DNA from 2 places in the Sinorhizobium mexicanum genome. Region 2 is predicted to be linked to the other one. Evidence: predicted binding sites of a transcription regulator. Region 2 holds the regulator's gene; the other holds the start of a gene.
The links. The regulator PhoB, encoded in region 2, activates phosphate uptake and scavenging genes when phosphate is short. The targets are predictions, from matches to a motif close to TGTCATNNANCTGTCAT.
Positions count from the first base shown of each region.

Region 1: a site for PhoB is predicted at 1,979-1,995, ahead of phnF (phosphonate metabolism transcriptional regulator PhnF). Genes of this name have one in related genera too.

Region 1 is NZ_CP041241.1:388,314-391,724, reverse strand. Features, by position in the region: gene FKV68_RS26000 (selenium-binding family protein) at 1-872, opposite strand, end outside; gene phnF (phosphonate metabolism transcriptional regulator PhnF) at 1,203-1,940, opposite strand; gene phnG (phosphonate C-P lyase system protein PhnG) at 2,063-2,536, shown strand; gene phnH (phosphonate C-P lyase system protein PhnH) at 2,536-3,144, shown strand; gene FKV68_RS25980 (carbon-phosphorus lyase complex subunit) at 3,147-3,411, shown strand, end outside.
Region 2 is NZ_CP041238.1:636,174-639,584, forward strand. Features, by position in the region: gene pstB (phosphate ABC transporter ATP-binding protein PstB) at 1-135, shown strand, start outside; gene phoU (phosphate signaling complex protein PhoU) at 281-994, shown strand; gene phoB (phosphate regulon transcriptional regulator PhoB) at 1,179-1,862, shown strand; gene FKV68_RS02980 (GcrA family cell cycle regulator) at 1,941-2,459, opposite strand; gene FKV68_RS02985 (aspartate aminotransferase family protein) at 2,876-3,411, shown strand, end outside.

The DNA.
Region 1 (3,411 bases), on a different replicon from region 2:
GCCCACTGGTCGCCGTCTCGATACCATGTCCAAATCGAGGCGGAGAGATCCTTGAGACTGATGACGCAGCCAACGAAACCATGGGCCTTGGTCGGATCATGGGCTGGACGCAATTCGAAGATGAGCTGGTGCTCTTCGCCGAGATCGATCTCCTGCACGTGCTTGCGCTTGTTGAGATCCCAGAAATGCAGCCTGTGGCCATATTTCGAGCCGAGCAGTACTTCCGGAACCAGGCCGTTTTCGAAGTTTTCCGGGGTTCCCCACTCGCTGGTGATCATCGTGTCGTGGCCGAGGTGCCACCAGAAATCATAGGCGAGCTTCTGCGGGCCACGATCCATCTCCCATTGCCCGAGCACGTCGAAGCTGTCGTGGTCGAGCAGGAAGATGCCACCGGGAGCGTTGCCGTCGCGGTCGGCAAGCGCGTTGACATAGATGCCCTCCGGTCCGCAATGGATGGTGTGCAGCCGGGAATAGTTTGCCTTCTCGGCGATTTCCGCCGGATCGATCACGCGGACGATCCGCGGATTTTTGGGATCCGGCTTGGTGTCGAGAATATGAAGCCGCGACGACCTCAGCCCCGGCACGACCAGATAGCGGCGCTCGACATGAGGATGCGGCGCATTGGGGCAAAGGCAGGACGAACAGGCATTCCAGCCGAAGTGATGCAGTTCGTCGCCGACGTTCGGCATGTCGACCTGCCCGACGATCTGAGAATAGCTCGTGGAGGTCGGCTCGACGTCGACCACCGCGATCGCATCCGGTCGCTGTCGGTCGGGATCGAAGGCCGCCACATAGGCGATGGTTTCCTTGGGGGCCTTTGCGGCCATACGGGGTGATGGATAGAAGGAAGGATCGGGTCGCCACGTCGCCATTTTTATTCTCCCCCAGAGAAGTCAATGCGTGGATCCTGATGCGAAGCCTAATGCATATCGCCCAAAAATGTGTGCAGCGGTTTTGGGACAACGACATGCATAAAAGCAGTTTAGTAGATGCGGCAAAAACGCGTCGGAAATGCGGCGCATCGCCTTATTCGGACGGCGCAATCGAATGAAAGAAAGCGACGAATTCGACGCGGAACTCTGGGGCAGAGCGTCGCCGCGGGGTACCTTCTCCTCCGCCTGCGGCAGAGAAGGTGCCGGCAGGCGGATGAGGGGCGCTCCCATGGAGCCAGTCGCCCTGCCGGTTCAACCGAAGTTGTCGCTCTATGTCTCGATCCTGAGCTTCATCCGGTCGGCCGCAAAGCGCGTGCGCGAAAATTCGACGGGCTTGCCGTCCAGATCGACGTTCACCGATTGCGCTTCCATCACGATCGCGCCGGGCGATAGCTTCAACTGTGAAAGCTCGTCCGCATCGGCATGCCGCGCGACGATTTCGGTCGAAACGCGGACATAGTCATCGAGCCCCTGCGCGGCAAGGGCCTTGGTGATGGAGCCGAGCCGGGAATATTCCTCGGCCATCCGCGGAAAACGATCTACCGGAAAATAGCTGAACGACATGGAGAGCGGCCGGCCGTCGCCGCTGCTGACCGTCCGCAATTCCGTAAGCGGAGAGCCGGGAGAAACCGCAAGGGCCGCCGCGATCTCGCCGCTCGCCGGCACTTCCGCATGGCCAAGCAGCCGCGTACCGATCTCCTTGACCTGCCGGCCGAGCCCCTGCGAAAAGCGGGTGCGCCGCGAGATCGGATAGCTGACGCGGTCCTTGCGCGTGATCATGGTGCCCCGCCCCTGAACTGCGTGGACAAGGCCTTCCTCGCCAAGCGCCGCCAAAGCGCTCCTGACCGTGTGGCGGTTGACGCCGAACTCCTGCGCCAGCACCGTCTCCGGCGGCACCATGCCGGTCGCGTCATAGTCGCCATTGCTGATCGAAAGCCGGATGCGGTCGGCGATCTGCCGCCAGAGCGCCACGCCGGTCTGCCGTTCGACCACTTTCTTCAACGCCATTTTCTTGTCCCGAGTTCTCGCCCCATTTTCTTCGCCAATGTCACAAGCCTGTCATTTGCGAACGTTAAGGAAGGATATAAGATGTATAGTTGTCTAGATCAATAGACATTTTGGAGTGATAGATGGACGCAACGCAGAAACACGAGGCGCTGCCGGACGCAGCCCCAGAACGCCGGGAAGGCATGCGGCTTCTCGCCCGCGCCACACTCGCGGAACTTGTCGGCGCCTGGGAGGCGATCACCGACAGGCCGGACGTCGCGCCGGTACGCGGCCCGGAAACGGGGCTCGTCATGGTGCGCGGCCGGATCGGCGGCGGCGGCGACGCCTTCAATCTCGGCGAGGCAACCGTGTCGCGCGCTACGGTCAGGCTCGCCAGCGGCGAGATCGGCCACGGACAGATGCTTGGCACCGACAAGGAACGGGCCCGCTTGGCCGCGATCTTCGATGCGCTCTTCCAGACCGAGAGGTATCGCTCCGCGATCGAAGCGCTGCACCGGCTGATCGCCGCCCGCATCGATGCCGAAGACCGTCGAAAGGCGGAAGAGACTGCCGCAACCCGCGTCGATTTCTTCACCATGGTCCGGGGAGACGACTGATGGCCGCACAATCGCAAATCTACGCCGGTGCTTTCGCCGACCCGGTATTCCAGGCGCAATCCGTGTTCCGTGTTCTGATGGATGGTCTCGCCCGCCCGGGCACCGTTGCCAGCCTCGCGGCGCTTGCCTCGCCGCCCTTGCCCCTCGGCAAGGCAAGCGGCGCCGTCGCGCTGACGCTCTGCGACCACGATACACCGGTCTGGCTCTCCCCAGCGCTCGCAAAGTCCGCCGTGCCGCAATGGATCGCCTTCCATACCGGTGCGCCGGTGACCGAAACGAAGGATGACGCCCGCTTCGCCTTCATCGAGAGGCGCGGCGCGGTGCCGAGTTTCGACCAGTTCGCACTCGGCACGCAGGAATATCCCGATCGCTCGACAACGCTGGTGATCGAGGTCGAGGCACTCACGGGTGGACAACCGCTTATCGCCAGGGGACCGGGAATCAAGGACGAAACCATCATCGCGCCCACAGGCCTTCCCGACCCCTTCCTCGAGTTCTGGACGGCGAACAGGGCGATTTTCCCGCGCGGTATCGACCTGATGCTGACGGCGGGTGACGCGGTGCTTTGCCTGCCGCGTACGACCAAACTCTCCGCCAGGGAGGCATAATCATGTATGTAGCCGTCAAGGGCGGGGAAGCCGCCATTGCCAATGCCCATCGCCTGCTCGCCGATCGCCGCCGCGGCGACCGCTCGCTGCCCTCGATCACCATCGAGCAGGTGGTTGAACAGCTCGGGCTCGCCGTCGACCGCGTGATGGCCGAGGCCTCGCTTTATGACCCGGCGCTTGCGGCGCTTGCCGTGCGCCAGGCGCGCGGCGACATGATCGAGGCGATCTTCATCCTGCGGGCCTACCGCACGACGCTGCCGCGGTTCG
Region 2 (3,411 bases):
CAGGCCGCGCGCGTCTCGCAGCGCACCGCCATGTTCCACCTCGGCAATCTCGTCGAGGAGAACGATACCGACAAGATGTTTACCAATCCGGATGACCAGCGCACGCAGGACTACATTATGGGTCGGTTTGGCTAAGCCAGGCGACAGAGCAATTCCAGGGAGAGTGTGAAACGGTTTTCCGTCCGGAATTGTGTAAGTTCAAAGAGTTAGATCATTTCAATGTTTCAACGAAACAAGGAAGTGATCTGGTCAACCGGTTTGCGAGTTCGAGGAACGAAACATGTCATCTACACACATCACGTCGGCTTTTGACGACGAGCTCAAATATCTGACGCGCCGCGTCTCGGAAATGGGAGGCCTTGCCGAGCAGATGGTGGCCGATTCCGTCCGGGCGCTGGTGAATTCCGACCTGGCGTTGGCGCAGAAGGTGATTTCCGACGACGCGATGCTGGACGATGCCGAGCGCCAGATCGGTGACAAGGCGATCGTCACCATCGCCAAGCGTCAGCCAATGGCCTCGGATCTTCGCGAGATCATGGGGTCGATCCGTATCGCCGCCGATTTGGAACGCGTGGGCGATCTCGGCAAGAACACTGCCAAGCGCGTGATCGCGGTCGCCGGATCCGGCATCCCCCGCAAGCTTGCGCGGGGCCTGGAGCATCTGGCGGAGCTGGCCCTGGTCCAGCTCAAGGAGGTGCTCGACGTCTACGCTTCTCGCTCGCCGGAAAAGGCGAACAGCATCCGCGAGCGCGACGAGGAGATCGACGCGATCTATACGTCGCTTTTCCGCGAACTGCTGACCTATATGATGGAAGATCCGCGCAACATCACGCCGTGCACGCATCTTCTGTTCTGCGCCAAGAACATCGAGCGTATCGGCGACCACGCGACCAACATTGCCGAAACGATCTATTACATGGCGACGGGCGCCCAGCCGCAGGGCGAACGGCCGAAGGACGATAATACGTCGACGCTGGGCTCAGTGACGGACTAGAGCATCCCGCTTTCAAAAGGAATCGTTGAAAGCGGATAAGATGCTCTGGAAATCAAAGTGCTAGAGCGCCCGATAGCCGCATGCCCTGGTGCATGCGTTGATCTTGTCCCGGTCGCGATTTTTCGCGGCCACAGAGTGTCGCGGTGGCGTGATGGCACCCGCGCGTGGGAAGGAGCATGACCGAATGTTGCCGAAGATAGCCGTTGTCGAGGACGAGGAGGCGCTGAGCGTTCTCCTACGCTACAATCTCGAGGCCGAAGGTTTCGACGTCGATACGATCTTGCGTGGAGACGAGGCTGAAATCCGGCTTCAGGAGCGGTTGCCCGATCTCCTGATCCTCGACTGGATGCTGCCCGGGGTCTCCGGCATCGAACTCTGCCGCCGGCTGCGGCAGAGGCCGGAAACGGAGCGTCTGCCGATCATCATGCTGACCGCGCGTGGCGAGGAAAGCGAGCGGGTTCGTGGTCTCGCTACCGGCGCGGACGACTATGTCGTCAAGCCGTTTTCGACGCCGGAACTGATGGCGAGGGTGAAGGCAATGCTCAGGCGTGCCAAGCCCGAGGTGCTTTCGACGCTGTTGCGTTGCGGCGACATCGAGCTCGATCGCGAGACGCACCGCGTCCACAGGCGTAGCCGCGAAGTCCGGCTCGGACCGACGGAGTTCCGGCTGCTGGAGTTCCTGATGTCCTCGCCGGGGCGCGTTTTCTCCCGTTCGCAGCTTCTCGACGGCGTTTGGGGACATGATATCTATGTCGACGAGCGCACCGTGGATGTGCATGTCGGCCGTCTGCGCAAGGCGCTGAATTTCTCGAACATGCCCGATGTCATTCGCACCGTGCGCGGTGCCGGCTATTCGCTTGAAAGCTGAAAGCCGGCGGCCTCCTCGGCAGGCATCAAAAAAAGGGGCGTCACCGCCCCTTTTTCAATTGCGTTCGCTTGAGGCCGGTCAGCGCATACGGCGGCGCTCGGCGGAAGGCTGATAGGCGAGCCGCGTGTGATAGCTGCAATAGGGCGACGATTCCGGCGAGTCGTTGCCGCAGAAATGGAACTCCTCCTTCAGGGGGTCGCCGATCGGCCACTTGCAGGTGCGCTCCGTGAGCTCCGTCAGGCCGAGGCGCCGGGACATCGGGACGACGACGTTCGGTGCGAGTTCGAGGGTCTGATCGGCGACGAGATCGACTTCGATCTCTTCCTTGAGGACGGTAGCGCCGGCGGTGCGGGTGACGGTGCGGGTGGCGACGCGCGCGGCATAGTTCGGCGCCCGGGGGGCGGACGTGGTGCGCTTCGGGCGTGCGGCAGTGGTCGCGCCGCCCGCCTTGGCCCGGCCCGGCAGGCTCAGCCGGTGAACTTTGCCGATCACGGCGTTACGGCTGACGCCGCCCAGTTGAGCCGCGATCTGGCTGGCGCTCAGGCCCTCGGACCACAGCTTCTTCAGTTTCTCCACCCGCTCGTCAGTCCAGTTCATTTCTGCACTCCCCGTTCTCGGCGTTGGATGGCAGAATCCATCACCAAGCTCCGGAAAAACTCCGGAGCTGCAACGCGATAACTCTTTTGGTGACTAGGTCCGCCGCATGCGTCTAGTAATTGAATATTAACCTACTGGCAGGGTGACTCCGTGGCAAGAGTCGCGGGAATCGCGCCGAATCGATTTCGGAGTTTTCCCCAACTTGCTGGCTGGCCGTTGCATTTTTGCAAGCCCCCGCGGCATGTTTTTTCGCGCGTCGGAATCCGCGCGTTCAAGCTCGCGGCAAGCCTTGGTTTTGTTGACATTGCGGTGCGAAATGGGAATAGTGCCTGCGCCGCCGAAAGGCGGCATTTTTGATTTTTATCGGACGCGATCGCCCGATACCGATGCCAACAGGACGCAAGGAGAAGTTCGCCATGGCCGCAACAACGCCGCTCTACGACACCTATATGCGCGCGCCGTTGCGTTTCGAGCGAGGCGAGGGCGCCTGGCTCATTGCCGAGGACGGCTCGCGCTATCTCGATTTTGCCGCCGGCGTTGCCGTGAATTCGCTTGGCCATGCCCACCCACACCTCGTCGAGGCGCTGAAGGCGCAGGCGGACAAGGTCTGGCATCTTTCCAACCTCTATGAAATTCCGGGCCAGGAAAGCCTGGCGCGCCGGCTGACGGCGGTGACCTTCGCCGACCGCGTGTTTTTCACAAATTCGGGTGCGGAAGCACTGGAATGCGCCATCAAGACTGCGCGCCGCTATCATTTCGCCAAGGGGAATCCGGAGAAATTTCACGTCATCACCTTTGAAGGCGCCTTCCACGGCCGCACGATCGCGACGATCGCGGCCGGTGGCCAACAGAAGTACATCGAGGGGTTCGGACCAAAGGCACCAGGCTTCTACCAGGTTCCTTTCGGCGACATTGCCGCGGTCAAGGATGCGATCAACGACGAGACGGCGGC